3 regions of the Arthrobacter sp. A2-55 genome follow, and region 1 is predicted to be linked to each of the others. Evidence: riboswitches for the same ligand, from Rfam matches in the RefSeq annotation. Region 1 holds a riboswitch; each other region holds the start of a gene.
What was found. A riboswitch is a leader RNA that binds a small molecule or an ion and turns the genes downstream of it on or off. The one in region 1 is predicted to bind S-adenosylmethionine.

Region 1 (9,898 bases):
CACGAACCTGCTGAAGTTCCTCTTCATTGGCGAAGGCGAGATTGCCCCCGTCACCCGCGAGGTGCTGCGCGAGGCCGAACCCGACCTCACGCAGCGCCCTTGGGTCCACGTCGGCTGACGGCGCCCCGAAAGGTGAGGGAGGGTCAGCCACAGCACCCCGAAAGGTGAGGGAGCGTCGGTGGTCAGGGGCGGGTGAGGCGCAGGGCAAGCACGGGGCAGAGCTTGACTGCGTCCGTAGCCGCACCGAGCTCCGAGTGCTTGAGCGGGACGTTCGACTTGTCGGCATCCACCGCGAGGCGGCCCGGCGCCGCCAGCGGAAAGCCCCAGTCGTCGCGGCTGAGTGCTTCGGGCAGCAATTCGGCACACAGCCCTCGTCCGTCGCACCGCGTCCAGTCAATGTGGAGCCTGGCCGCCGCTTCCCTCCGGGAATCCGCGCTCATCGCCGGCCCCCTTCCGCAGGCGCCCGGCCTGGCAGGTCCCGGACTCCGGCCAGCCCGACGGCGGCATGCCCGACGGCGGCGTGCCCACCGGCATGCCCGACGGCGGCGTGCCCGGCATGCCCCGAATTGCACTGCCCGGCAAGGTGCCAGGGAATGTCGTCGGCGAAGACTTCCAGGGCACTGGCGATGAGCCTGACGGTGCCGTCCGGGTGGTGGCAGGCTCCGCGGCTGGACACCAGGCGGGAAAGCCGCCCCACCTCATCCACCAGCCCGGGATCCAGTGGCGGTCCGGCAACACCGGCACCAGCACCGGCACCGCCGCGGCCGGACCCACCAGACCCGCCGCCCGCCAGCCGCCGCATGACATCCGCCAGCGCGGGCAGCCCGAACATGCACGGGCCGCACTGCCGGGCCGACTGGCCGGCCAGGTAATCCACCATGTCCGCAGTGGCCGCCAGGCCGCAGCGGCCCGGCCCCAGCACGTGCAGCACCCCCGCGCCCGGCCGGACAGCGAGCCCGGCACCCAAGCCGGCGGCCCCTTCATCCACGGAAAGCACCACCCCCTCGGGCCGCACCCAGCGGCCGTGGAAGCCGCCCACCAAAACCGCGGCAACGGCGTCGTGCCTGATCCCTGCCGTGGCCAGCACGTCGGTGAGCGGCGCGCCGCCCGGAACCTCCAAGACCTGCTGGGCAGGGACGTCGCCGGAGAGCGAGACCAGGCGGGTGCCCGGATCCCCGGCCACGCCCGCCGCGCGGAACCAATCGGCGCCGTATCGGGCGATGAGCGCCACCTGCGCCCACGTTTCCACATTCTGGACCAGTGTGGGGCGGCCCTTGAAACCGGAGTCGGCCAGGCGCCGGCGCAGGTCCACGGGAATCGCCCTGCCGGTTTCCAGAAAGTTCACAGCCGCACTGGCCTGCCCCGCCACAAAGGCGTCCGGAGACTCCGTGAGGATCACCCCGGCGGCATCCGGGCGCTCAGCCAGGGCCGCGGCCACGACGTCCAGGTTGCCCGCCGCCGTGTAAATGTAGATGGCGCTGGCAGCCACCGACTGTGCCGTTGCCAGCAGCCCGTCGATCACCAGGTGCGGGGCGTTGTGCAGCAGTGTGGCGTCCTTGAAGCTGAGCGGTTCGCCCTCCGCGCCGTTGGCAATGAGCACCGGGCCGGACGGCCGGGTGGCGTACCGGGCCGCCCCGCCTGCCTCGGCGACGGCGGCGAGCTTGGGCCCGGCCGGGAACGCGGCGCCTCCCCGCCCGGTCAGCCCGGACGCCTGCAACTGCGCCAGCAGGGTGCCGCGCGGTTCGTGTCCGGGAAGCGGCCCGTAGGCCGCCAGATGGCCGGCGTACCCGGCCCGGTCCCCTGCCGCAAACAGCCGCGAGCCGCCATCCCAGGGCTCCCGAACGGCGGCCGGCGACAGCTGCCCCACCGCCGCCGTCATGGCCGCCTCCACTGGCCGTGGAGCTGGCGCAGCCTGGCCGTCTCCAGGAATCCCGCCGACAGCCGCCAGGCCACCGCGGCCACCACAGCCACGGAAACAACGACGACGGCGGCCACCACGGGCGCGCTGGTCCCGTCGGTCCCGTTCCCCACCGAGTGGGCGATGGCCACGGGCCACATGGCGTAGCTCAGCCAGTGGACCAGCTTGAAGGTGCGCTGCCCGATCCGGTGCCGGAGCAGGCCTGTCACCACGACGGCGGCCAGCAGGTCCAGCGCCACGGTCCCGAGCCCCTGCCAGAATGGCCGGTAGGAACCCAGGAAGGGCACGAAAACGTCCGTGACGTGCAGCTGCGCATACGAGTCCAGGAGCAGTGCGCCCACGTGGAAAATGAGAAACACAACTGCCATGAGCGAGACATTGCGGTGCAGGAGCGAGACGGAGACGCGCGGCAGCCGCACCAGCGGCCGTCCCGACCTGGTCAGTATGCCCAGCAGCACCGACACGCTCAGCAGCAGCATCGAGGCGAAGCCGCTGGCCCGGCCAAAGGCCCACATGGCGTTATCCATGGGATCCCACCCCCGCGAGCTCAACCGCCGGCCAGGAGGTGGTGGTCACGGTCCGGCCGCGCTGATCCACCAGACGGGCACTGATGCCCTGCGCCCTCAGCCAAGGCACGGCCGCATGGCCCTTGACGATGGCGCCCGTGCTGTAGGCATTGGCCTCCAGGGCGGTGGGGGCCGCCACGCTGGCGCTCCGCCACACGGTTTCCGCCGGCAGGCCGAACCTGGGGTCCAGGATGTGGTGCCGCTGCGCCCCGGCCTGTTGCCAGCGGCGCTTGACCGTGCTGGAGGTGGCCATGGCATGCCCGGCGGGCAGTGACACCTGCTGGGCAGGGTCCTGCGGCGTGTCCTGGACCAGGATCTGCCAGTGGCCGGCCGCAGCCACGGCAAGCGGACTCTCCACCGCAGGGTCCACGGCCGGGGCGGGCCCGGACGTCGCAATGTCGCCGCCAAGGTTGACCAGGACCCCGCACCCCAGCTCGGAGGCGATGCGCGCCGCAGCCATATCCGCGGCAACCGCCTTCGCGCTGGCGCCGAGATCCACCGTGATGTCGGCCGGGACGGTCAGCAGCCGGCCGTCGAGGCTGATCCGTGTCCAGCCAGGGACGGTGCGGTTGCGCAGCAGCAGGGCGGCCGCCAGGCCGGAGAGTTCCGCCGCGAGTGGGTCATTCGCGGACCGGCCGGAGGTTCCGGCCGAAAAATCCCTGTCATAGCCAAGGGAAATGAGATCGTTTCCGAGCGTGGGGTCCACGGCGCCGTCTGTCCATCGCGCCGCCGCGAGGGCGGATTCCATCAGAGTGGCCAGCAGGGGCGTGACCAGGGCTCCCTGAGTGAGGCTTTCCCGGAGCAGGGCAAGCTCCGAGTCGGGGCGGAAGCGGCTGCAGGCGAGGTCGACGGCGTCGAGCACGTGCCGTGCAAGCTGCTCCGCCGCATCCAGCCGGGAGGGTTCCGTCACCAAGACGGACGCCTCAAGGCCCCACACCTGCCAGGCCCGCGATGCGATGGCGGACGTTTCCGGGGCCCTCATGAGCCTGAAGACTGTGAGTGGCTGGAGCCGCCGTTTCCGGCCTGCAGCTGCGTGCTTGAACTTGAGCTGGAACCGGAGTTGGCACCGGAGTTGGAACTTGAGCTTGAGCCCGAACTGGAACCAGAACTTGAGCCGGAGCTGGAACTTGAACCCGAACTGGAACCAGAACTCGAACCGGAGCTGTCCGCGGAAGCCGTTGGCGCCGCCGTCGTAGTTTGCGTTGTCTGGGAGGTGGCGGCTTTGACGGCATTGGCGGAAGTGATGGTGCCGTAAAAGGCGGCGCTGCCGAGCCCCACCGTGCCGACCGCTCCCAGCGCCACAACGGAAGTGACCGCCTTGGCAAGTGTTTTGGGGTTTCTGGATGAAGCCATGGCGTGCTCCTCACATTCAAAGTCTTGATTTGCGGTGGATTGTCAGTTACTACAATCCAACGCCTTGCTAAGAATTGGCCGTGAGGAGCCTTTCGGCCGCATAGCAATTGGTGGGAGCCGGTGCCGGGGGCCGGCGGTTACGCGCCCGAGCCCGACGCGGCGGGGACCAGGATGAACAGCGCCTCAACCGGTTCGGAAGTGCGGTTTTCCCAGGTGTGGGGTTCGCGGCCGGGGAAGGAAAGTGTGTCGCCGGCCTTCAGGTCATAGGAGTCCTGGGTCAGGATCAGTGTCAGCTCGCCGCTGATGATGTGGAGCACGTCCACGTCGCAGTCCACCGCATAGAGCTCGGATTCGCCGCGGCCAAAGGGTGCAATGGTGGAAGAGAGCACCTGGAGCCGGCGCTCTGAGCGGGCCGTGAGCAGGCGCTCCACAATGCCTTCGCCGCCCAGGGAGATGCGCGGGCCCTCCCCGCGCAGCGTCAGGTGCGTCTCCGGGACGGCGAACAGGTCGCCAATGGAGATGGAGAGGACCTGGCACAGGGTGACCAGGGAGGCAACGCTGGGAGAGGTGAGGTCTCGCTCCACCCGGCTCAGGAAGCCCTTGGTGAGTCCCGTTGCATCGGCCACGTGCTCAATGGTCAGCCGCTGGGACTGGCGGGCCGCCCGGATCCTGGACCCGATGGCCACCGGTGCCGAGCTGGGCTCAACGGGTAATGCCTTCATGTTCACTCCTTTAGCTCCGGGCACCACGTGCCCAAGGCGACTCTATACGGATGTGACGGGCGTACTTCCATTTTGACTGTTACCGCAATCACAGTTTAGCCTAATGGACAACGGAAGTTGCCTGATAGGCAATTTTCTATCGAGGAGTCATCATCACTGCACCCTGGAGCCTTACATGAGCTTGAACATTGCCATAGTCGTCCTCTACCTGGTGGCCATGCTGGCCTTCGGGTGGTGGGGCAAATCGCGCACCAAGAACAACAGCGACTTCCTGGTGGCCGGGCGGCGCCTGGGCCCGTTCCTGTACACCGGCACGATGGCCGCCGTCGTCCTGGGCGGCGCCTCAACCGTGGGCGGCGTGGGCCTCGGGTACAAGTTCGGCATTTCCGGCATGTGGCTGGTGGTGGCGATCGGCGTGGGCGTGCTGCTGCTGAGCCTGCTGTTCGCTCCCACCATCCAAAAGCTGAAGATCTACACGGTCTCCCAAATGCTCAGCCTGCGCTACGGGCAGGAAACCACCAAGATGTCCGGCATTGTGATGCTGGCCTACACCGTCATGATCTCGGCAACCTCCACCGGCGCCTACGCCACCATCTTTGTGGTGCTGTTTGGCTGGGAGCGTTGGCTGGCGATTGCCGTGGGCGGTGCCATTGTGCTGGTCTACTCCACCATTGGCGGCATGTGGTCCATCACCCTGGCGGACCAGGTGCAGTTCGTCATCAAGACCGTGGGCGTCTTCCTGCTCATGCTCCCCTTCGCCTGGAACGCCGCCGGAGGTCTCGCCGGCATCCAGTCCCGCGTTGAGTCCAGCTTCTTCCAGTGGGACGGCATCGGCGTCCAGACCATCATCACCTACTTTGTCATCTACACCCTGGGCCTGCTGATCGGCCAGGACATCTGGCAGCGCGTCTTCACCGCCCGCGACCCCAAGGTGGCCCGCGTTGGCGGCGCCACGGCCGGCATCTACTGCATCCTGTACGGCGTGGCCGGTGCCCTGATCGGCCTGGCCGCCCGCGTGGCCCTGCCCTCCATTGACGTCGCCACGCTGGGCAAGGACGTGGTTTACGCGGAGGTTGCCACGCACCTGCTGCCCATCGGCCTGGGTGGGATCGTCATGGCCGCCGCCGTGGCCGCCATGATGTCAACCGCCTCCGGCGCCCTGATCGCCGCAGCCACCGTGGCCCGCAAGGACGTGGTCCCGTTCGTGGCCAGCTGGTTCGGCAAGACCATAGACACCTCCGACACCTCCAACCCGGAGCACGACGTCAACGCCAACCGCTGGTACGTGCTGGGCCTGGGGCTGGGCGTGGTGCTCATTTCCATCGTGGTCAGCGACGTGGTCTTCGCCCTGACCATCGCCTACGACATCCTGGTGGGCGGGCTCCTGGTGGCCATCATCGGCGGGCTGGCGTGGAAGCGCGGCACCGGCCTGGGCGCCGCCTGGTCCATGGCCGTGGGCTGCGGCCTGACCCTGGTGCTGCTGGTGCTCTACGCGACGGGAGTGATCCCCAGCGCGGACGGCATCTACGCCAACGAGCCCATCTACTACGGCCTGCTCGCCTCCCTCATTGTCTACGTTGCCGTCTCGCTGGCCACCCCGGCCACTCCGGCCCACATCCGCGACGCCTGGGACCGCCGGTTGAGTGCGGCTGCCACGGATTCCAACGAGGACGACATCGAAGTGCTCACCAGCCGGAAGTAGCCGGTCTCAGCCGGGAACTTTTCCCTGGGGCAAAACCCGGGCTGGGTTTTGCCCCGGGTGCACCGGGGGCACAACCCAAGTCGAGTTTTGCCCCACAGGAAAGTGCATCGTTGCGTAAGCGGCACGACGGCGGATGGTCACGTAATAAATTACGTCACCATCCGCCGTCGTGCTTTTTGGCGGTAATCTTGAGCCAGCTTCAAGAGATGCGGCGCCAAGCTCCGACTGGCCGCGCACCAACCCCATGTTCACAGGGTGGTTCGGATGAGGAAGCGGCCCGCGGTGACAGGATCCGGGGGCAAGAGCACTCCCAAAGGCCGTGATGATGACCGTTATCTCCGTCAACCGCATTCCCGCGAACCGCAACGCTGCCCGGGCCGCCACACCGCCGCAGGGCATTCCCGTGCTGCCGGCCGTGGATATCAACTACGGCACTGTCACGTTCTTCACCCCGTCGGGGCACCACAATTATTGGTCTGCCGAGCCGGACCTGCTGGTGGACGCGCTGTCGCAGGCGGTCCGCCCGGCCCAGTGGATCCCGGAAATCGCCACGCTGGTGGTGACCGTGGCCCAGACCGGCGTGCGGACCGGCCGGCGCCTCGGCTTCCGCCTCGCGGCGCACTAACCGCCTGCGGTCATTCGATGACTGCGATCACCGCACCCTGCGCCACTTCGTCGCCTTCCTGAACGCGAAGCCGGACGGTGCCGGCCACGGGCGCGTAGATTTCGGCGTCGACCTTGTCTATGGCCACCTCGGCGAGCAGGTGCTTTTCGGCAACTGCGTCGCCGTCGGCCACGTACCAGGTGGCCAGGACGCCGGGCTCGGAGGCGTCCCCCGTCATCATCGGAAACAGGACTTCGTTCATGCAGTTGCCGCCTTCCGGACCGCGGCCTCAATGCGTGCGGCCGTTGGCAACACAGCATATTCGAGTTCATGGGCGTACGGAATGGGCACGTCGGGGACGCAGACGCGGCTGAAGTGCTTCAAGAGGGCCGGGTCGTGCTCGGTGATGGTGGCCGCGATTTCGCCGGAAAGCCCGAACGACTGGTAGTCCTCATCCACCACAATCACGCGCCCGGTCTTGGCGGCGGTGGCGATGACCGCCTCCCGGTCCAGCGGCACCAGCGAGCGCAGGTCCAGCACCTCCACGTTGATGCCCTCCTCCTCCAGCTTCTCCGCCACGTCCAGGCTGTGGTGCACGGACAGCGACAGCGTCACGATGCTGACGTCCGTGCCCTCCCGGACCACCTTGGCCTTGCCGATCGGAACCACGTAGTCCTCCTCCGGGACGGCGCCGATGGAGCGCTTGTTCTTCGCCATCCAGGCCAGGCCCATGACGCCCTTGTGGAACATGTACACCACGGGGTCGTCGGATTGGATGGCCGCCGTCATGAGCCCCTTCGCGTCGTACGGGTTGGAGGGGACCACCACCTTCATGCCGGGCAGGTGCGCGAACGTGCCCCACAGTGTTTGCGAGTGCTGGGCGCCGTCGGAATAGCCGCCGCCCACCGCCGTCATCAGCACCATGGGGACGCGGACGTTGCCGCCTGATTCGTAGTGGATCTTGGCCATGTGGTTGTAGATCTGGTCCATGCACACGCCGAAGAAGTCCACGAACATCAGCTCGACAATGGGCCGCATGCCTTCCACGGCAGCCCCGATGCCCAGCCCGATGAACGCCGTCTCGGAAATCGGCGTGTCAATGATCCGCTCCGATCCGAACCTCTCCAGCAGCCCCGTGGTGGAGGAGAAAATGCCGCCGTAGGCCGCCACGTCCTCGCCCATCACGAATACTGACGGGTCCTTTTCCATCTGCGAGCCGATGGCTTCCTGCAGCGCCTTGGCCGTGTTCAACCGCCGGCTGCCGGCGTCTGGCTCCACGGGCAGTGACATTTGAGCAGCGGCAGCTGCACTGGTTGAGATGCTCATGACTGGGCTCCTTCCACAAATACGTACTTCAGTGCCTCGGCCGGGTTGGGCGTTGGCGCGGCCTTGGCATGTTCGACGGCGTCGTCCACCTGGGTGCCCGCCCACGCTGTCATTTCGGCCAGGTCAGCGTCCGTGAGGATCCCGGCGTCGCGCAATTGCTTTTCGTAGGCGGGTATGGGGTCCCGGTCGGGAACCTCGGCCAGTTCGGGCCGGTAGCCCTGGGCGTCGCCTTCAAAGTGGCCCCACAGCCGGAGCGTGTGGATCTCGATAAGGCTGGGCCCGTTGCCTGCCCGGGCACGCGCCACGGCCTCGCCAACAGCAGCGTGGACGGCTTCGACGTCGTTGTTTTCCACCCGGACCCCCGGCATTCCGTAGCCCGCCGCCCGCACCGCATTGGACGGCACGGAGGTGGAGGCACTGCGGTGGACGGAGATGCCCCAGTCGTTGTCCTCGATGACGAAGATGACAGGCAGCTTCCACAGGGCGGCCAGGTTCAGGCACTCGTGGAACGGGCCGGCATTAGCTGCGCCCTCACCGGCGACAGCCACAGCAATGTTTCGAGTGCCGGCACGCTGGAACGCGAAGGCCTGGCCCAGCGCGGCGGGGAAGCCCTCGGCCACGATGCCGGAGCAGGAGAAATGCGTGGCCGGATCAAAGAGGTGCATGTGGCCGCCCCGGCCGTGGCCCAGCCCGGACTCGCGGCCGAAGATCTCCCCGGCCAGCGCGCGCAGGTTCATGCCCTTGGCAATGGCCAGGTGGTGCGGGCGGTGGGTGGCCGTGAGTGCGTCGCCGGATTCCAGGTGTGCGCACAGGCCCGCGGCCACCGGCTCCTGCCCGGCGGAAAGGTGCATCTCCCCCGGGATCAGGCCCTTGCCAATGTCAAAGCCGGGGCTCTTGTCGGCGTGGTATTCACGCAAAATTGCTGCCTCGAACGTCCTGATCAGGATCATCTGGCGCAACAGCTCCTGCCGCTGCGCCGCACTGAGGTCCTTCGCGACCTCGGTTGTTTCGGTGGTCATCGCCTCTCCCTTCCACAGATGCGCCGCCGCCTGTGCCACTGAGCGTGGAGGATTGTGGCGGCTCGCATGCCTTTCACTTTTGAGCCTAGGCACGGGTTCGACGCCGGCAACACCGCGCGGATTTCAGTAGGTGAAAAAGCTACCCTTGACCAGTGGGCCCCGCGCTGATGGTGCCGCCGGCGCCCAGGATCAATTCCAGGTGCGCAGCGGCGTCCTTGAGGGTCTCCGTGTAGTTCATTCCGCGGCGTTGTTCCCCTGCCGGCAGTGAGATGGCCAGGGCCCCGGCCCACGACGACGCAGCAACGGGCACGGCCAGGCAGGTGAACCCGAGCGCATATTCCTGGTCGTCCAGCATGGAGGACGGGCTGCCTTCAAGTGTCCGCAGGAACTCCCGCGGCGAGGTGATGGTGTAGGGCGTGAGCTCGGCCAGTGGATGCGAGGAAACATACTCCAGGCGTTCGCCGGCACCGAGGCCGGCCAGAATCTGCTTCCCGAACGCCGTGGCGTGGGCGCCGTCCTGCAGGCCCACCCACAAGTCCACCCGGGGCGTGAGCGGCCCGTCCACAATGTCCACCAGCTCAATTTCGCCGTCGTAGAAGCGGCTCAGGTACGTGGCGGCGCGCAGTTCGTCGCGGATGCCGTTGAGCACGGTGCGGCCCTGCGCGAGCGACACTGCACCCCCGGCCGC
Region 2 (9,898 bases), on a different contig from region 1:
TGAAGTCATCGTGGGTCCGGACGCGTAAGCTGGTGCGCTGACGGCCGGGGCACGCCGGGGTTTAGAGCGAATCCAGCACCGTGGTGCCAGGTTCGGCCGCGGTCCACTGCTCAAACGGCGTATCCAGCAGGTAGCTGCCGCCGCTGCCGACCAGCGCCCGCACCTCGGCATTGCCCGGGTTGTTCAGCGACTCGAAGTATTCCACGGACCAGTGGAACCAGCGCATGCAAAACAGCCGCATGGTGAGCCCGTGCGTCACCAGCAGCGTGTTGGGGGCATAGTCCGGCTTGGACCAGTGGCGGTACAGGGTTTCCATGAAGGAGGAGACCCTGTCATAGACATCCGAGCCCGATTCCCCCTCGCGGAAGCGGTAGAAGAAATGGCCGTACGCGTTGCGCAGCTCCTTCTGGTCCGCAATTTCCGCAGGATTTTGAAAGTTGGCCCAGTCCTGTTCACGCAGCCGCGGCTCCTCCACGGTGCGCTCCACCAGGTCTCCGAGCTTGAGCGCCTCCAGGGTTTGGTAGGCGCGCAGGTACGGGGAAACGTACACGCACACCTTCTGCCCGTCCAGGCGCCGGCGGATCTGTTCGCCGGCCGCCGCGGCCTCCGCCAGTCCCTGCTCGGTCAGGGGGATCCGGTAATCGGGGATCCTGTTGTAAATGGACTGGTCGAAATTGGCGGCCGACTGTCCGTGGCGGACCATGATGATCTGGCGTGGGGCGCTCATACCCCGAGCCTAGCCCGGCCGCCGCGAAATCAGGCCGCAGGCAGGGCATGATGGAGGGCATGAGTGAAAATCAGCCCGGCCCGGGAGGCGCCGGCGTCGTACTGGCGAAACGGGACAGGCGCCGCCTGGTGTTTGAGGTGCTGCTGGTGCTGGGGCTCTCGCTGGGACAGTCGGCGGTGTATTCGGTGGTGCAGCTGCTGGACAAGATGTCGCGGGCGCCCATTGCCCAGGGCACGTCCACGCTGAATGTGGTGCGCAGCAACCGCGAATTTTTTGACCTGACGTACCAGCTCCTGGATATTTTCTTTGCCCTGGTGCCGGTGTTTTTGGTGTTTTATTTGCTCGCCGAGCCCGGAAAATCGGTGTTCCGCCGGATCGGGCTGGACTTTCGGCGCCCCGTCCGGGACGGGCTCGGCGCCCTGGGCCTGCTGGTGGTGATTGGCGTGCCGTCGCTGGGGCTGTACGCGGCGGGGCGGGCGCTGGGGATCACCACGGAGATCATCCCGAGTGCGCTGAACCAGTACTGGTGGACGGTGCCGGTGCTGGTGCTCTCCGCCATCCACAACGGACTGCTGGAGGAAGTGGTCATGGTGGGCTGGCTGCTGGACCGGCTGGAGCGGATAGGTTTCACGCCGCTTGTTGCCGTCCTGGCGAGCTCCTTGATCCGCGGCAGCTACCACCTGTACCAGGGGTTCGGGCCGTTCGTGGGGAACTTTGCGATGGGGCTGCTGTTTTGCTGGCTGTACAAAAAGTATGGGCGCGTCATGCCGCTGGTGGTGGCGCACTCCCTGGTGGACATTGCCGCATTCACGCTGGGCCCGGCCCTCGGATTCGGCTGAGCGTGGCTGAAATGTCCGCGGGTGGCCCTGACTGCGCGGTCAGTATGCAGCGATGGCGGCTTAGCCCGGGCCTAAGTCGCCATCGCTGCTGACTCGAGGGCGGGCCGCGGGCGGACGGTGCGCATCTCGTCGCCGAGTGTACGGTTCGGGTGGGTTGGGGCGGCCGCGTGGCGCCGAATCTGTACACTCGGCGCCAAGCATCCTCGCCGAGTGTACGGTTCGGGTGGGTCGGCGCCAAGCCTCGTCCCCGAGTGTACAGATCGGGTGGGTCGGGGCGGCCGCGTGTCGCCGAATCTGTACACTCGGCGCCCAGGCAACATAGCGTGTCGCCGAATCTGTACACTCGGGTCCCCATGACGCACCCGCGCGGCGGTGCCCCCGGACTCGGCTGATTGCGGCTGAAACGTCCCCATGCGGCACCGACCGTCCGGCCAGTATGCAGCGATGGCGGCTTAGCGCGGGTCTAAGCCGCCATCGCTGCTGACTCGAGGGCGGGCCGTGGTCGGGACACACGAAAGCGGCACCCTCCCGCAATGGGTGGGTGCCGCCGTCGGGCCCGCCGAAATGGCTTCGTAAAGGCTAGATCGTGACCAGGCCGTGCGCCGTGTCAAAGGTGACGGACATGATGCCCGGCGTGCCGCGGGGCGCGATCCACTCCACCGTCACGTCCTCGAGCGGCTGCTCCACGGGCTCGCCCAGCCACTCGGTGAGGCGTTCGGCGCTGCCGGCAATGGTCAGCGAGGACAGCCGGACCGTTGAGGGGCGGGCCAGGGACGGGTGCAGGGACGGGTCTCCCTCCCACTTGAGCATGTAGGGCACCTGGGGGTCGGCAATGAGGCCCTTGATGCCGATCTGCTGCCAGACCAGTTCGCGGCCGTCGGGGAACTTGCGGTTGCCGGGGACGGCGCTGCGGCCCAGGCGTTCCTCGAAGGGGGTGAGATCATCCACGGCGACGCACCAGCCCATCCAGCCGCCGCCGGCCTGGGAGCGGGCCCGGACGGCCTGGCCAAACGGCGCCTTGTCCGAGGCGGGGTGGTCAAGCACCTCCACGACCTCCAGGTAGTGGTGGTCCAGGAGGGGAATGATCATATTGCGGGTGCCGAAGCGCGGGTGGACTCCGCCACGCACTGCATCGACCCCGAGGGCGGTGGCGATTCGCTCCGTGGTGGCAGCCAATCCATCTGATTCACAGGCGTAAGAAACATGATCCATTCGCATGCGTTCATCTTGGCACTTTGTGATCGGCCGCTCGACTTAGCGTGTCCTAAGCCACATGGGATGTCTGACGGCCACGGCGCGGCCACGGCGCGGCCACGGCGCGGACGCGGCGCGGCCACGGCGCGAACGCGGCGCGAACGCGGCCGCCGTCGTGGGGCAGAATTGGAGGGTGACTGATTCCCAAGCTCCCCTGTCCCTGCCCGACGCCGCCGCCCAGGAGGCCCGCATTGCCGCCGCGATTGCCGCCGAACTGGGCGTGCGGGCCGCGCAGGTCCGCGCCGCCGTGGCCCTGATGGACGACGGCGCCAGCGTCCCGTTCATTGCCCGGTACAGGAAGGAAGCCACGGGGACCCTGGACGACGCCCAGCTGCGCACCTTGGAGGAGCGGCTGCGGTACCTGCGGGAGCTCGAGGCCCGGCGGCGCACCGTGCTGGAGACCATTCACGGGTTGGGAAAGCTAACGCCGGAACTTCGTGTCGCCGTTGAGGCTGCTGCGAGCAAGTCCGACCTTGAGGACCTCTACCTCCCTTACAAGTCCACGCGGAAAACCAAGGCCGACGCCGCCCGCGAAGCCGGGCTGGAGCCCCTGCTGGACTCCCTGTTGGCGAACGCGGCGCTGGCCCCGGCCGTCACCGCGGACGGTTTCCTGAACGCCGGGCACGGCATTGCCACCGCCGACGACGCCCTGGCCGGCGCCCGGGCCATCCTGATCGAGCGCGCCGGGCAGGACGCCGCCCTGGTGGGTGAATTGCGCGAACGGTTGTGGAAAACCGGCCGGCTGCGCTCCTCCGTCAAGGCCGGGAAGGCGTCGGAAGGCGAAAAGTTCAAGGACTACTTTGACTTTGCCCAGCCACCGCACACGCTGCCCAGCCACCGCGTGCTGGCGCTGCTGCGCGGCGAAAAGGAGGGCGTGCTGACCCTGGACCTGGCGGAAACGGACACGCGCGACGCCGACGCTCACGCAGCCGCCCGCGCCCGTTATGAAAGTGCCGTGGCCCACTCCCTGGGCATTGCCGAATCCGGCCGTGCCGCGGACGCCTGGCTCATGACCGGTGCCCGGCTCGCCTGGCGCACCCGCATTCTGACGCGCCTTTCCGTTGACCTGCGCGTGCGCCTGTTCCAAAGCGCCGAAGAGGAATCCGTGCGCGTGTTTGCGGCGAACCTGCGGGACGTGCTGCTGGCGGCACCCGCCGGAAACAAGGCAACCCTCGGCCTGGACCCGGGCCTGCGGACAGGCACCAAGGTGGCCGTGGTGGACGGCACCGGCAAGGTCACCGCCACCGACACCGTTTACCCGCACGCCCCCGCGAAGCGCTGGAACGAGGCCCTGGCAACGCTGGCGGGCCTGGCGGAAAAGCACCAGGTGGAGCTGATCGCCATCGGCAACGGCACGGCCAGCCGGGAAACCGACAAGCTGGCGGCCGAACTAGTTGCCGAATTGAAGCGCCGGAATCCGGGGCGCAAGGTCACCAAGCTGGTGGTGTCCGAGGCCGGCGCCTCCGTCTACTCCGCGTCCGCCCTGGCCGGCGCCGAACTGCCCGGCATGGACGTCTCGCTGCGCGGCGCCGTGTCCATCGCCCGGCGCCTGCAGGACCCCCTCGCCGAGCTGGTGAAGATCGACCCGAAATCCATTGGCGTGGGCCAGTACCAGCACGACCTCACCCCGGCCAAGCTGGAACGCTCGCTGGACGCCGTCGTGGAGGACTGCGTCAACGCCGTGGGCGTGGACCTGAACACGGCGTCGCCCGCGCTCCTGGCGAGGGTGGCCGGCGTCGGGCCCCTGCTCAGTGAAAACATCGTGGCGCACCGCAATGAAAACGGGCCCTTCAGCAAGCGCTCGGAACTGAAAAAGGTGGCGCGGCTGGGCCCCAAGGCCTTTGAGCAGTGTGCCGGATTCCTGCGGATCACCGGGGGAGCGGAGCCCCTGGACGCCTCCAGCGTGCACCCCGAGGCCTACGGCGTGGCGCGCAAAATCCTTGCCGCCGTGGGCGCCGGCAAGGCCGAAATCTCCGGCGGGGTGCCCGCCGTCGCGGCCGTGAACCCGGCGGACTTCGTGGACGGCGCCTTCGGCCTGCCCACCGTGGCGGACATCGTGGCGGAGCTGCAAAAGCCCGGCCGCGACCCCCGCCCCCGCTTCGAAACTGCCACCTTTGCCGACGGCGTTGAAAAGATCACCGATTTGCGCCCCGGCATGATCCTGGAAGGGACGGTGTCCAATGTGGCGGCGTTCGGCGCGTTTGTGGACATCGGCGTGCACCAGGACGGGCTGGTCCACGTCTCCGCCATGAGCAACAGTTTCGTCTCCGACCCCCGGACCGTGGTCAAGTCCGGCCAGGTGGTCCGCGTCAAGGTCCTGGAGGTAGAACCGGAACGCAAGCGGATCTCCCTCACCCTGCGCCTGGATGACCAGCCGGGGGACGCTGCCGCCGGGAAGGGGAAGAACGACGCCGGCTCCCGGACCCCGGCGCGCACCTCGCCGGCCGCCGGGGGCGGCTCCCGCCAGGGTCGGGCAGCGGGGGCCAAGGGCGCGCCGTCACGCACTGCCCCAGCCGCCGCGGCCAAGTCAGCGGCCCCGGCCCCGGCCAACACTGCCATGGCAGAGGCGCTGCGCCGTGCGGGGCTGAAGCCGTAGCATCATCCACTCATTCAGCGCATGGCACCATTTGCGTGATTTGTCCAGCACTTGTTCGGCATAAGTCACAAACCAGTCATATTGTTGCGCCGTGAAGCGCCGGTCTCGCACACTGGATACAGGTCATGAGCGCCAGCGACAAGCCCCGGCTCGCTGGCCGGCAACCCTCCTTCCGCGGTGGGGTGCCCCGGGTGAAGACCAGGTACCGAACCACCCGGTTTCGGTGCAAGCGCGGGCCGCACAATTCCTTCGGCCCATCACGGCGTCCCTGTGGCGCGGATGGGCCGCACTTATTGCAGGCCTCTAGTGTTTAAGGAGCTCCCATGAGCAATGGTTGGTCATTTGAAACCCGTCAGATCCACGTAGGCCAGGAGCCGGACGCCACCACAGGTGCACGCGCCCTCCCCATCTACCAGACCACGTCCTTCGTGTTCCCGTCCACGGAAAGCGCCGCAGCCCGCTTTGCGCTGGCCGAGCTGGAGCCGATCTACACCCGCATCGGCAACCCCACAACCGACGCCGTCGAGCAGCGCGTTGCCAGCCTGGAAGGCGGCGTTGCCGCCCTGCTGCTGTCCTCGGGCCAGGCGGCCACCACCTTCGCCATCCTCAACTTGGCCCAGGCCGGGGACCACATCGTCTCCAGCCCCAGCGTCTACGGCGGCACGTTCAACCTGCTGGCCCACTCGCTGAAGAAGCTCGGCATCGAGGTCACCTTTGTCTCCGACCCCGACAACCTGGACGAATGGCGTGCGGCCGTCAAGCCCAACACCAAGGCCTTCTTCGGCGAGACCGTCTCCAACCCCCGCCAGGACGTGCTGAACCTCGAGGAGATCAGCACCATCGCCCACGAGGCTGGCGTGCCTCTGATCGTGGACAACACGCTCGCCACCCCGTACCTGATCCGCCCCCTCGAGTGGGGTGCCGACATCGTCATCCATTCCGCCACCAAGTACCTCGGCGGCCACGGCACGGCCATCGGCGGCGTGATTGTCGACGGCGGCAAGTTTGACTTCGCCGCGGATCCGGAAAAGTTCCCCGGCTTCAACACCCCTGACGAGACCTACAATGGGCTGGTCTACGCCCGCGACCTCGGCGTCGGCAGCGCCCTGGGCGCCAACCTGGCCTACATCCTCAAGGCCCGCGTGCAGCTGCTGCGCGACCTCGGTTCGGCCATCTCGCCGTTCAATGCCTTCCTCATCGCCCAGGGCATCGAGACGCTGAGCCTGCGCGTGGAGCGCCACGTCAGCAACGCCGTCAAGGTCGCACAGTGGCTGGAAGCGAATGAAAACGTGGAGGCCGTTGCGTACTCAGGAATCCCTTCCAGCCCCTGGTTTGAGCGCGGACGCAAGTACGGCCCCAAGGGGACCGGCGCCATCGTCTCCTTCGACATCAAGGGCGGGCTGGAGGCCGGCAAGCGCTTCGTTGACGGCCTGGAACTGCACTCGCACGTTGCCAACCTCGGAGATGTGCGTTCGCTGGTGATCCACCCTGCCTCCACCACCCACGCCCAGCTCAGCGAGGAACAGCGGCTCGCAGCCGGCGTCCGCCCGGGGCTGGTGCGCCTGTCCGTGGGGCTGGAGGGTGTGGACGACATTATTGCCGACCTTGAAGCAGGTTTCCGCGCAGCAAAATCGTCCGTGAACTAAGTGGCCCATGTGAGTCCAGGTGCAGCGGAGCGGAACGTGTTTACCCCTGACATCGAAACCGGCGGATCCGGGCCGGCGGACAGTTCCTGGCAGGCCGCCGTCGGCCAGGGCGGCGGCCTCCTGCGCTCGGTCGGCATCGGTTCACTGGAACTGGAGGCCGGGGGGTCACTGCCCTCGGTCACCATGGCCTTTGAATGCTGGGGGACGCTGAACGCGGCCGGCAGCAATGCGGTGCTCATCCAGCACGCGCTGACTGGCAGCACGCACGTCAGCCGGGGCGATTCGGAAGAGAACGGCTGGTGGGAGGGCCTGGTCGGCCCCGGCGAGGTGATCGACACCGATCAGTATTTCGTGGTGTGCGCCAACATGCTGGGCGGCTGCTACGGCACCACAGGCCCCTCCAGCATTGCCGGCGACGGCGCCCCGTACGGCTCCCGCTTCCCGTTCGTCACCATCCGCGACTCGGTCCACGCGGAGGCCCGGCTGGCGGACCAGCTGGGCATCACCTCCTGGCACGCCGTCATTGGCGGGTCCATGGGAGGCGCCAGGGCCCTGGAATGGGCAGTGACGTTCCCGGAACGGGTCCGGCGGTGCGCCGTGGTGGCGGCCTGTGCCGCCAGCACGGCCGAGCAAATCGCGTTCGCCCAGGCCCAGGTCCTTGCCATCCGCCAGGACCCCAACTTCGCCAACGGGGACTACTACGACGGCGCGGCGCCCACCTTGGGCCTGGGCCTGGCGCGGCGGATTGCCCACATCACCTACCGTTCCGAGGCCGAGATGGGGACGCGGTTTGGCCGCAATTCCCAGGCCGGGGAAAACCCCATCAGCCACGGCCGGCTGCGCACGGACGGCGGGAGCCCGGTGCAGGAGCGGTACCAGGTGGAAAGCTACCTGGACCACCAGGCACGCAAGCTGGTGGGCCGCTTCGACGCCAACAGCTACATTGTCATCACCGAGGCCCTCATGAGCCACGACGTCGGGCGCGGGCGCGGCACACTGGAGGAGGCGCTGGCGCGGACGGCCGGCGTCGAATTCCTGGTGGCCGCCGTCAACAGCGACAGGCTGTATTTCCCGGCCCAATCCGAGGAACTGGCGGCGGCGCTGCCCGGCAGCGTTGAAGTGCGCCGGATCGACTCGGCCATTGGCCACGACGGCTTCCTCACCGAGGTGGGGGCCGTGGGCGAATTGCTGCGGGAGCAGTTCTTCACCGATTAGCGTTCCAGTGTCGCGGCGCCTCGGGACCGTCGATCAGAAGTTGCGGAAAATGGCTTCCCTATGGGCGGCGTACTGTTCGGCGGTCACCTGGCCGGCGCGGCGGGCGGCGTCCAGGGCGTCCAGCTGCCGCTTGAGTTCAGCCTCGGCCTTCATGCGCTCGTTGGCGAAACCGGTGGTTTGCTGGCCGTGCGCGGCATCGTAGTTCTTCATGGGCACACCGTTGAGCAACGTTCCAATATAAGCGGCCGGCGCCGCCTGGTGGGCGATGCCCTGCTGCCCGGGGCGGCTAGACTGCCCGGGGCGTCCGGCTTGGGCCGGGCGGACGGGTTGGGCTGCATAGGGTGAGGCGTTCCGGGCGCGCTTCTTGCGGCTGGCAGCCTTGGCAAAATTGGCCAGCAGCACTACGGCGATGATGACGAAAACAAGGAAGGGCTGCAGGGAAAAGGATCCGGACTGCGAAGCGGCCACGTCTCCGGCCACCACTGGGTCGAGCAATGTCAGCACAACGCACCTCTTCACGAAGACAGGGCGCGGAATATTCGCGCTTCCATCCATCCTAGTCGGCTTGCCTGCCGTCATACCGGGCAATGCCGCCGAGGGGTCCCCTGGCCCGGCCAGCATCACTGTCTTGGTCCGGGATGGGGCAGAGTGCGCGGCGCGGGGGTCGGGGCGGCTCCGCCGGACGGTTCGCAAACTTTCCTGTGGGGCAGAACCCAGCTCGAGTTCTGCCCCCGGTGCACCCGGGGCAAAACTCAGCATGGGTTCTGCCCCAGCGGGAAGTCCAGCATGGCCAGTGTAGGCGGGTGGAGCATGGCCAGTGCCGGGGGCGGTCAAGCACATCACGCGCAGGGACGGTGCAGCATGACACGCGCACAGAAAGGTGCTTCGCCCAGCCCAGCACCGAGTGACGCTCCATCACCTTTCGGGGTGTTTTTGCCAACCCTCCCTCATAAACTGCGGCACGGTGCGCAGGAGGTGCCCCGGTTGGGACCGAGCGTCGGGGAAAAGAGCGCAGAAAGTGATGCCGCGTCGAGGAAAAGATCGCAAAAAGTGATGGAGCGTCGGGGGGAAACTCACGGGGGATTCGGAGGGAGTTCGGACCCGGCACCCAACGGCACCGCTTAATGTGGCCCCATGTCGCAGGTCCAGGCACCTCAGCCGGCTGGGGACAGCGTCCTGCGGTCGCCCCCGCCGTTGGTGGACGCTGACCATAGTGGCCCCGGCCCAACTCATGGTTGCCCTGGACTCCACCGTCGCCAACATCGCACTCCCGTCCGCCCAGCACGACCTCGGCTTTTCCAGCGGCGAACGGCAGTGGGTCATCACCGCGTACTCGCTTGCCTTCGGCAGCCCGCTGCTGCTCGGCGGCCAGCTCTCGGACGTCGTGGGTCCTAAACGCACATTCATGGCCGGGCTGCTCTTCCGGCGCCGGGGCCCGCAACCAGGCCTAAGCCCCGGCCCCGCCCGGCATTCCGGGCCCGAACACCGGGCCGGGCGTGGGCCGTTTCGGTGAGATGCCATCGCCGGATGACTGGTGGCGCAGGCGGCGCAGCACCCAGGGAACCAGGTATTCGCGGGCCCAGACCAGGTCCTCGGCACGGGCCGCCTGCCACTTTTGCGT
Region 3 (9,898 bases), on a different contig from region 1:
GAGTGGAAGCCGCCCTGTACATTCAGTCCCGCGACGTTTCGGTCTTCCTGCAGCCGGCCGCACTGAGCACCTGGTTCATGGTGGTCAAGGATCCGCAGGCGGGGGACGCCCAGATGCTCAAGCAGGTCATGGACAGCAACCTCGAACGCCACCCGGAGTCCGCAATGTACTTCGGGTCCCAGCTCATCGGGGGCCCCAAGGACCACCTCTTTGTCCGCGCCTCCGGCAACGGGCAGTGGGATGTGGCCCAGGTGGAGAATCCCGGGGAACAGGAACGGGACGACGCCGTCCCCACAGACCGCCTGCTGGCCCGCCTTGCCGAACTGCTGGCCCTTCCGGCGGAGGTTGCCAAGTGAGCACGAACGGCTATGGCCACGCCCCCGTGCCGTCCAACGACGCCGCCAGCCTGCGCGAACCCATGCCGTGGATGAGCCGGCGGCGCACCGGTGGCGCCTACCGCCTGCCCGGCATCCAATACCCCATCGGTTCCATCAGCTATGGCGTGGTGTTGATCGCCCTGGGTGTGGTGGCACTGGTGGCCACTGCGGGCGCGGGTTCCGGTGCGCTGGCAGCAGGGATCCCCATTTTCCTCATTGCTGCCGGCCTGGGCGTCTGGATGGTCATCATCGGCGCCGTCCGCTGGCCCTGGTACCGAAAGTACATCCAGCAGCACGGCCACCCTCCGTTCTAGGCGGCGCCCGCGCCCTCGATAGACTGGCCCCATGAGCAATGCCTGCCGGATCACCACCGCTTTCACGGGCCCCGCCCGTGGCTGATCCCCGCCCGGTGATCATCGCCGTCGACGGCCGCTCCGGAGCCGGCAAGACCACCGTTGCCCTGGAACTTGCCGCCCTGCTGCGCCGCCACCGCACCGTCTCCCTGTTCCACCTCGAGGACATATATCCCGGCTGGGACGGGCTGGCGGACGGGGTGGGCAGCTACGTTTCCTCCGTCCTGGAACCCCTCCACCGGGGCCTCCCCGCGCAGTGGACTGCGTGGGACTGGGCCGGGAAGCACGACGGCGACTCCCGCACCACCGCTGTTGCCGACGTCGTGCTGGTGGAAGGGGTCGGGGCGGCCCACGCCAGCGCGCGGCCGTACCTGGACGCCGTCGTGTGGGTGGAAGCAGCTGCCGCAGAAAGAAAGCAGCGGGCCCTGGCCCGCGACGGCGACACCTACGCGCCGTTCTGGGACCGCTGGGCCGAGCAGGAGGACAGGCTTTTGGCCGGGGACGCGGTGGCCGCCGTGGCGGACATTGTGGTGGACGGCACGAACGGGGTTGCCGCCGCCCCGGAACGTGTCCTCACGGCCCTGGCCGGGCTGCCGGCACTGGAAGCGCTGCTGGCCCCGGAGCTGGCGCGCCGCCGCGGGCTGGCATTTTCGGCGGAACGGGTGGCTGCCCATCCCGCCGCGGCGGATCTCTTTGCCGCCCTTTTCGGGGATTCGCCCGACGCCGTGTGGCTGGACAGCTCCATCGCGGACGGCGGCGGAGATTCCGGGCAGCCGGCAGGCCGTTCCCGGTTTTCCATCATGGCGGACGCCTCCGGCAGCTTCGGCCAGACTGCCACCCACGCAGATGGTGTGACAACCGTCCGGGCAGGCCAGGTGGCAGCCCGGATCCACGGGCCGTTCTTCCGCTGGCTGGACTCTGTCTGGGGGCGCCGGGCGGTGCGCACCCCGGAGCACTTCCCGGCGGAGTTCACATTGGGGTGGCTGGGATACCTGGGCTACGGGCTCAAGGCTGAAACGGGCGGCGCAGCCGAAGCACCGCCTCCCGGGGCAGCAAGCGGGACCCAGGCTCCGCCGTCGTCCGTGCCAGCCGCGCAACCCGCGGCCGCCCTGCTGTTTGCCGGGCGCGCCGTGGTGGTGGACCACCAGGAAAAATGCCTGTACCTGCTGACCCTGGCCGACGCCGGGCTGCCCGCCTCCGTCGCGGAAGCGGATTCGTGGACGTCGCAGGTGCGGGCCATGCTGGCGCAGCTGCACCAGGCGGACCCCCCTGCCTTGCCGCCAGCCCCCGCATTCAGCATCCGGGACGGCGAGGCGCGGTACAAGGCCATGATTGCCGCCTCCCTGGGCGAAATCCGTGACGGCAATTCCTACGAGGTGTGCCTGACCACGCAGCTCGAGGCGCACAGCGGCGGCCGGGTGGACGGCTGGGCCGCGTACCTGGCCCTGCGCAGCCGCAACCCTGCCCCGTTTGCCGCGTTCCTGCGCTTCGGCGGCACAGCGGTGTGCAGCACGTCCCCGGAACGCTTTCTGCGCATCGATTCCGCCGGGCTGATGCGCGCCGAACCCATCAAGGGCACCCGACGGCGCGGTGCCGGCCCGCAGGAGGACGCTGCGCTGAAGGCGGAGCTGTCATCGTCGCTGAAGGACCGGGCGGAAAACGTCATGATCGTGGACCTGCTCCGCAACGACCTGTCGCACTACGCCCTCCCCGGCTCCGTCACCGTCCCGCGGCTGTGCGCCGTGGAAAGCTACGCCACGGTCCACCAGCTGGTCAGCACCATCGAGGCACAGCTGGCGCCCGGCAATTCGCGGGCGCAGGCACTGGCTGCGGCGTTTCCCGCCGGCTCCATGACGGGAGCCCCGAAAATCAGCACCATGGCCATACTGGACCGGTTGGAGGCAGGCCCGCGCGGCATCTACTCCGGCGGCATCGGCTACTTTTCACTCAATGCTGCCATGGACCTCTCCGTCACCATCCGCACCCTGGTCCTGCAGGACACGGACGACGGCGGCACGCACCTTTCGCTGGGCATCGGCGGCGCCATCACGGCCGACTCCGACGACGACGCCGAATGGCAGGAAATCCAGGCCAAGGCCTACGGAGTCCTGTCGACCCTGGGCGCCACGTTCCCGGGCTGACTGCCGCGAGACTGGGTTACTGCAACGTGGCGGTCAGCCGGGCAACGTTGTCCACGTACCGGGCCAGGATGGGCCGGTTCACCCATTCGTCCAGGTACAGCTGGCGGGAGACCGCCCGGTAGTGCTCCTCGACGTCGTGCATGGCCAGGACCACGTCCTTGTCGATCATCATGACGGAGACCTCGAGGTTGAGCGAGAAGCTGCGCATGTCCATGTTGGAGGAACCGATCACGGCCACGTCGGAATCCACCGTGAAGTGCTTGGCGTGCAGCACCAGCGGCTTGGGGTAGAGGAAGATCTGCACCCCGGCCTTGAGAAGGGCCTCGTAATAGGAGCGCTGCGCGTGGTGGACCAGGAACTGGTCGCCCTTTTCGGAGACGAACAGTTCCACGCGGACCCCCCGCTGGGCCGCCGTCGTAATCGCGTACAGCAGCGAATCATCCGGCACGAAATACGGGCTGGAGATGGTGATCCGCTCCTCCGCCGAGTACAGCAGGGTGTTGAACAGGCGGAGGTTGTTTTCCGTCACGAACCCCGGCCCGCTGGGCACCACCTGGCACAGCACGCCTCCCGTGAACGAGTTCCAGTGGTGCGTGGCCAGCTGGGACTCCAGGTTTTCCTCGGTTTCACTGGACCAGTCGGTGGCAAACATAACGTTGAGGGTGCCCACAATGGGCCCCTCAAGGCGCGACATCAATTCCACCCATTTTCGGCCCAGCTTGGCATTGGCCTTCTTGCGGTAGGACGGCTCAATGACGTTCTGGGAGCCGGTAAACCCGACACGGCCGTCCACCACCAGGATCTTGCGGTGGTTGCGCAGGTCCGGGCGGCGCCACTGGCCCTTCACAGGCAGCAGCGGCAACATGCGCCGCCACTGGATCTCGCTGGCCTTCAGCCGGCGGATCATGTCCCGGTACCCGGGCACGCGCAGCGAGCCAATGTGGTCGAACAGGACGCGCACCCGCACCCCGCGCGCGGCGGCAGCCTCCAGTTCGCGGAACAGGTTCTCGGTGGAGCTGTCCGAGCTCATGATGTAAAACTCGGCGTTGACATAGTCCGTGGCGGTGCGCACCTCCGCAGCCATGGCGTCCAGGGATTCCTGGTAGCCGCGGATCAGCTGCACGGAATTGCCGCCCAGGGCAGGGAAGGAGCCCAGGTTGCGGTTGAGTTCCACGGCAGAATTGATCCACGGGGGCCCGTCATAGGGCGGCACCTGTTTGGCGATCTCCCGCGTCCCCTCCACCACCCGAATGTTGACCGCCGCCTGCGTTTCGCGCCGGCGGCGGGAGAGCCGGAAATTGCCAAACATCAGGAACAGGACCAGGCCCACGTAGGGCAGAAAGAAGATGCACAGCAGCCACGCCATGGCGGTGGTGGGGCGGCGGTTGCCGGGAATCACGCCGAGCACCACAATCCGGATCACCAGGTCCACCAACACGGCGAGCGCGGACAGCCAGGCGTTGGTGGTGGGCAAGGTAAACACTGTCCAGATCAAGCAGGCCTCCCCATGTCATGCGTCAGTGAGAACAGCCTACCGGTGGAGGCGCCCGGCGGCGGAACCGGTGGCCAGTATGCTCAAGTCATGACAGTTTTGGTGTTTCTTGACCCCGCTTTCCCCGACGGGCGCGTGGCCGACTCCGGCACGCCCGCGATCCTCGCCACGGACCAGGGCGTGACCCGCGGCGACGGCATCTTCGAGTCCCTGCTGGCCGTGAACGGCACGCCCCGCAAGGTGCAGGCACACCTTGACCGGATGGCCCGTTCCGCCCGCTCGCTGGACTTGGACATCCCCGACGCCGGCACCTGGCTGCGGGCCATTTCGACGGCGGCCGCCACCTTTGCCTCTGCCTCCCCCCAGGGCCCGGATGAACACGGCAACACCAACATTGTCATCAAGCTCATCGCCACCCGGGGCCCGGAGGGCGCCAACGCCACCACGGCATGGGTGCAGGCCTCCGCCGTGCCGCCGCTGCTGGCCGAGCAGCGCGAGAAGGGCCTGGATGTGCTGCTGCTGGACCGCGGCTATGACAGCACCATTTCCCACCGGGCCCCGTGGCTGCTGCTGGGGGCCAAGACGCTTTCCTACGCCGTCAACATGGCCGCCCTGCGCCACGCCCACTCCCACGGCGCGGATGACGTGATCTTCACCAGCGGTGACGGACACGTGTTGGAGGGGCCGACGTCGTCCGTCCTGCTGGCGCAGTTGGCGGACCGCGGCGGCGCCCCGGTCAAGCGCCTCATCACGCCCAACCTGGACAGCGGCATCCTGCCCGGCACCACGCAGGGGGCGCTGTTTGCCGCCGCGAAGGAGGCCGGCTGGGAGCTGGGGTACGGGCCCGTGGAGCCGCAGGACCTGTTCGACGCCGACGCCGTGTGGCTGATTTCCAGCATCAGGCTGCTGGCTCCCGTGAACACCATTGACGGACGGGCTGTGGGCACGGCGGACGTCCGGTCCAGGCTGACGGCCGAACTCAGCGCCCTGCTGGCACAGACCCACTGACGGCGTTCGGGGCAATCAGGGGGCGGAGCTTGTTGCCGGCCACCACCAGCACGGCACTGACGGCAAGGAACGCAACGGCGATGAGCACACAGGTGAGCGCCACCGTGCCGTAGCCGCCGTTGGCCGGGTTCAGGAACGGGTAGGCGTACCAGTTGATGGCTGCGCCGCGTACCAGCGAGTAGGCCAGATAGGCCACGGGCAGCACGAGCACCAGGCCCAGCCGCCTGAACGCGATGGGCAGCCGCGGCGACTGCACCAGCCAATCCAGCACCACGGCCACGGGCATCACGTAGTGCAGCCACGTGTTGATCCACGGCAGCAGCGAGCCCAGGTCCACGTCGCGCAGGAGGGCGCTGAACACGATGCCCACCAGCGCCATGCACACCACGGAGGCGCAGCGGGCCAGCTGCCACAGCGGACCCAGCTCGCGTCCGCGCCAGGCCAGCACGGACTCCACCAGCAGCACGCAGGCGGCAAAAATGTTTGACAGGTTCGTGAAGTAGCTGAAGAAGTTCAGCACATTGAAGCCGTGGCTGATGTGGATGCCCAGCTGGATGCCCACGGCGGCCAGGGTCACCGCGCCGAGCAGGAAGCGCAGGGCGGCAAGTACGCGGCGTAGTGTCATGGCTTCATCCTGCCACGGACCCCGCACGGCAGGACCCGGGTGCGGGCGCCGATTTTGTCATGTTGCGCCACATTTCGCTGCTGCATTAGTGACGGCACGGGGTGCGCGTGTTATTTTTCAAGGGAGTAATGAGCGCCAGCGCCAAGCCCTGACTTGCTGGCCGGCAACCCACTTTTTCGTTCGGGGTGCCTCAGGTGAATACTCGGCAAACCCGGCAATCAGCGGCCGCGGTTGCAAGCGCGAACGCCCGATGTGCCCTTTTGCATGTGTGGAAACGCCGTACGTACATTGCGCTTGCAGCAACGTCCGCCTGCACTCAGGAGCTCGCATGTCCGCTGACGAATCCCCCCTCGCCTACCGCCTTATCACCGGCCCCGACGACCGTTCCTTTTGTGAACGGATCTCCGCAGCCCTGGCCGAAGGCTACATTTTGCACGGCAGCCCGTCGGTGACGTTCAACGGCGCCTCCGTGATCGCCGCCCAGGCCGTCATCCTGCCGCACGCCGTGGCCTCCTCCGACGCCGCCGTCGCCAATGCCGTCCAGGAGCTGGAAGACCCTGAAGAGTTCGACGGCGAGGGAATCGCGTGAGCTACGCCGGAGACCTGGTCCCCGCCCAGGCATGGGACAAGCTGGGCGAGGGCGCCGTGCTGGTGGACGTGCGCACTGACGGCGAATGGACCCACATTGGCGTCCCCGATGTCTCCTCCCTGGGTGCCGAGCCGGTGTTCATCCAGTGGAACCTGGCCAGCGGGGCCCCGAACCCGGCGTTCCTCTCGGAGCTCCAGGCCGCGGTTCCGGCGGAGACCCCGCTGGTCATCCTGTGCCGTTCGGGGGCGCGGTCCGTTGCCGCCGCCGAGGCCGCCACGGCTGCCGGCTACACGGCCTTCAACGTCCTGGAGGGCTTTGAGGGCGTGCCGGACAGCTACGGCGACCGCATTGTCAACGGCTGGAAAAACCGCCACCTGCCCTGGAAATAAGCGCCCGGGGCGCGCGGCCCCGAAGCTGGCACCACCTGGCACCACCTGGCACCACCTGGCACCACCTGCGAAAACTAAGGAATGACACGCAATTGAGCAACTTTAATGAGCACGCCGCATCATGGGCCGACAGCACCCAGGCCGTCCGGGGCGGGCTGGACCGCAGCAACTTCCAGGAAACCTCCGAGGCCATCTTCCTCAATTCCGGCTTTGTGTACGAATCCGCCGAGGCCGCCGAGCAGTCCTTCACGGGCGAGGTGGACCGCTTTGTGTACTCCCGTTACGGCAATCCGTCCGTGGCCACGTTCCAGGAACGCCTGCGGCTGCTGGAGGGCAAGGAAGCCTGCTTCGCGACGGCGTCGGGCATGTCCGCCGTGTTCACCGCACTGGGTGCCCTGCTGGGGGCCGGCGACCGCGTGGTGGCGTCCCGCTCGTTGTTCGGATCCTGCTTTGTCATCCTGAACGAACTGCTCCCCCGCTGGGGCGTGGAGACCGTGTTTGTGGACGGCCCGGACCTGGAGCAGTGGCGTTCGGCACTGAGCGTTCCCACCACCGCCGTGTTCTTTGAGTCGCCGTCCAACCCCATGCAGGAAATCATCGACGTGCAGGCGGTGTGCGAGCTCGCCCATGCGGCCGGGGCCCAGGTGGTGGCCGACAATGTGTTTGCCACCCCCCTGTTGCAGCGCTGCGGCGACTTCGGCGCGGACATCGTGGTCTACTCCGGCACCAAGCACATTGACGGGCAGGGCCGGGTACTGGGCGGCGCCATCCTGGGGACCAAGGAATTCATCGACGGCCCCGTCAAGAACCTGATGCGGCACACGGGCCCGGCGCTGTCCGCGTTCAATGCCTGGGTGCTGACGAAGGGCCTGGAAACCATGGGCATCCGCGTGGCCGCATCCTGCGCCAGCGCCCTGGCCCTGGGCGAGTTCCTCGAGGCGCAGCCGCAGGTCAGCCGCGTCATCTACCCCTTCCTGCCCTCGCACCCGCAGCATGAGCTCGCGAAGAAGCAGATGAAGGCCGGCGGCACGGTGCTCACCTTTGAGCTGGCCGAGCCCGATGGCGGCACCCGCAAGGAAGCCGCCTTCAGGCTCCTGAACGCCCTGGAAATTGTGGACATTTCCAACAACCTGGGCGACACGAAGTCCCTCATCACCCACCCGGCCACCACCACGCACCGCGCCATGGGTCCGGAAGGGCGGGCCGCCATCGGCCTCTCCGACGGCTTCCTGCGCCTCTCCGTCGGCCTGGAGGACCTGGACGACCTCAAGAAGGACCTCGAAAGGGCCCTCGCAGCAATCTAGCCCCCCCGTCGAAGTTGGAGATAACCACCCCTCCGCCCGTCGAGATTGGAGATCACCACCGATGAGGTGGGTGGTTATCTCCAATCTCGACGGTTGGGGCGGTGGTTATCTCCAATCTCGAGGACGACGGCGGCCGGTGACCTTTCGCGCGAAAGGTCACCGGCCGCCGTCGTGCTTGGACTTAGTCCTGGAAGTATTCGATTTCGGCGCCAACGGTGTTCAGGCGCTCGGCCAGGTCCTCATAGCCGCGCTCGATCACGTAGATGTTGCGCAACTCCGACGTTCCCTTCGCGGCAAGCATGGCCAGCAGGATGCAGGCGGCGGGGCGGAGGGCCGGCGGGCAGCCGATCTCCGCCGAGCGCCACGCGGTGGGGCCCTTGATGTCAATGCGGTGCGGATCCAGCAGCCGCACGCCGGCGCCAAGCCGGTTCAGCTCGGTCAGGTAGATGGCGCGGTTCTCGTACACCCAGTCGTGGATGAGCGTGGTGCCCTCGGCGCAGGAGGCGATGACGGCGAAGAAGGGCAGGTTGTCGATGTTCAGGCCCGGGAACGGCATGGGGTGGATCTTGTCCGGTGCGGCGTGCAGCTCAGAGGGCAGGGTGGTGATGTCCACCAGGCGGGTCTTGCCGTTGCGGGCCGTGTATTCGGCGGACTTGCGGTAGTGGAAGCCCATCTGCTCCAGCACCTTGAGCTCAATTTCCATGAACTCAATGGGCACGCGGCGCACGGTGACCTCGGACTTAGTCACGATGCCGGCGGTGATCAGGGACATCGCCTCGATGGGGTCCTCGGACGGGAAGTACTCAATATCCACGTCGATGCGGGCCCGGCCGCGGATGGTCAGCGTGGTGGAGCCCACGCCTTCCACGTGCACGCCCAGCCCCTGCAGGTAAAAGCACAGGTCCTGGACCATGTAGTTAGGGCTGGCGTTGCGAATCACGGTGGTGCCCTCGCGGTGCGCGGCGGCCATGATGGCGTTTTCGGTAACGGTGTCCCCGCGCTCGGTCAGCACAAAGGTGCGGTCGCTGTGATCGCTGAGCGGGGCCTGCACCTGGTAGAAACCGTTGTGCGCGGTAACGGCCAGGCCAAATTCGCGCAGGGCCTGCATGTGGGGCTCCACCGTGCGCGTGCCCAGGTCGCAGCCGCCGGCGTAAGGGATGCGGTAAATGTCCTGCTGGTCCAGCAGGGGGCCCAGCAGCATGATGACGGAGCGGGTGCGCTTGGCTGCCTCCACGTCCATGGAGGCCAGGTCCAGCACTTTGGGGCGGCGGATCTGAAGGTCGGTGGCATTGAGCCACTTGCACTCGACGCCAATGCTGGTGAGCAGTTCAACAATGCGGTTGACCTCCTCGATGCGGGCCAGCCGGCGCAAAGTGGTGGTGCCGCGGTTGATCAGGCTGGCACACAACAGGGCCACGCCGGCGTTCTTGCTGGAGTTGACGTCCACGCTGCCGGAGAGCTCGCGGCCGCCGTGCACGCGCAGGTGGGTCACCACGTTCTTGGGTGAATTTCCCACGTTGACAATGTTTCGCCCCAGCAGGGATTCCATGCGCTGGATCATCTTCAGGCTAAGGTTTTGCTTGCCCTGTTCCATGCGTGCCACCGCGCTCTGGCTGGTGC

Region 2: another riboswitch for S-adenosylmethionine. It lies ahead of LPN03_RS13900 (bifunctional o-acetylhomoserine/o-acetylserine sulfhydrylase); the one in region 1 lies ahead of LPN03_RS11205 (hypothetical protein).
Region 3: another riboswitch for S-adenosylmethionine. It lies ahead of LPN03_RS04475 (DUF1737 domain-containing protein); the one in region 1 lies ahead of LPN03_RS11205 (hypothetical protein).

What each region holds. Positions count from the first base shown of each region.
Region 1 is NZ_JAJLOZ010000035.1:9,008-18,905, forward strand. Features, by position in the region: gene LPN03_RS11165 (amino acid permease) at 1-118, shown strand, start outside; gene LPN03_RS11170 (ferredoxin) at 183-440, opposite strand; gene LPN03_RS11175 (NADH-ubiquinone oxidoreductase-F iron-sulfur binding region domain-containing protein) at 437-1,879, opposite strand; gene LPN03_RS11180 (ferric reductase-like transmembrane domain-containing protein) at 1,876-2,445, opposite strand; gene LPN03_RS11185 (FAD:protein FMN transferase) at 2,438-3,466, opposite strand; gene LPN03_RS11190 (hypothetical protein) at 3,518-3,739, shown strand; gene LPN03_RS11195 (helix-turn-helix domain-containing protein) at 3,975-4,559, opposite strand; gene LPN03_RS11200 (sodium:solute symporter) at 4,735-6,261, shown strand; SAM riboswitch class IV at 6,459-6,572, shown strand; gene LPN03_RS11205 (hypothetical protein) at 6,581-6,886, shown strand; gene LPN03_RS11210 (biotin/lipoyl-containing protein) at 6,897-7,127, opposite strand; gene LPN03_RS11215 (alpha-ketoacid dehydrogenase subunit beta) at 7,124-8,191, opposite strand; gene LPN03_RS11220 (thiamine pyrophosphate-dependent dehydrogenase E1 component subunit alpha) at 8,188-9,210, opposite strand; gene LPN03_RS11225 (IclR family transcriptional regulator) at 9,350-9,898, opposite strand, start outside.
Region 2 is NZ_JAJLOZ010000050.1:18,204-28,101, forward strand. Features, by position in the region: gene LPN03_RS13875 (DeoR/GlpR family DNA-binding transcription regulator) at 1-28, shown strand, start outside; gene LPN03_RS13880 (histidine phosphatase family protein) at 62-727, opposite strand; gene LPN03_RS13885 (CPBP family intramembrane glutamic endopeptidase) at 787-1,566, shown strand; gene LPN03_RS13890 (VOC family protein) at 2,146-2,784, opposite strand; gene LPN03_RS13895 (Tex family protein) at 2,954-5,416, shown strand; SAM riboswitch class IV at 5,538-5,654, shown strand; gene LPN03_RS13900 (bifunctional o-acetylhomoserine/o-acetylserine sulfhydrylase) at 5,740-7,062, shown strand; gene LPN03_RS13905 (homoserine O-acetyltransferase MetX) at 7,183-8,277, shown strand; gene LPN03_RS13910 (hypothetical protein) at 8,311-8,796, opposite strand; gene LPN03_RS13915 (MFS transporter) at 9,491-9,790, shown strand; gene LPN03_RS13920 (SGNH/GDSL hydrolase family protein) at 9,725-9,898, opposite strand, start outside.
Region 3 is NZ_JAJLOZ010000009.1:37,683-47,580, forward strand. Features, by position in the region: gene LPN03_RS04445 (hypothetical protein) at 1-356, shown strand, start outside; gene LPN03_RS04450 (hypothetical protein) at 353-691, shown strand; gene pabB (aminodeoxychorismate synthase component I) at 769-2,871, shown strand; gene cls (cardiolipin synthase) at 2,888-4,345, opposite strand; gene LPN03_RS04465 (aminodeoxychorismate lyase) at 4,454-5,371, shown strand; gene LPN03_RS04470 (Pr6Pr family membrane protein) at 5,343-5,996, opposite strand; SAM riboswitch class IV at 6,121-6,242, shown strand; gene LPN03_RS04475 (DUF1737 domain-containing protein) at 6,325-6,585, shown strand; gene LPN03_RS04480 (rhodanese-like domain-containing protein) at 6,582-6,974, shown strand; gene LPN03_RS04485 (O-succinylhomoserine sulfhydrylase) at 7,067-8,278, shown strand; gene LPN03_RS04490 (UDP-N-acetylglucosamine 1-carboxyvinyltransferase) at 8,460-9,898, opposite strand, start outside.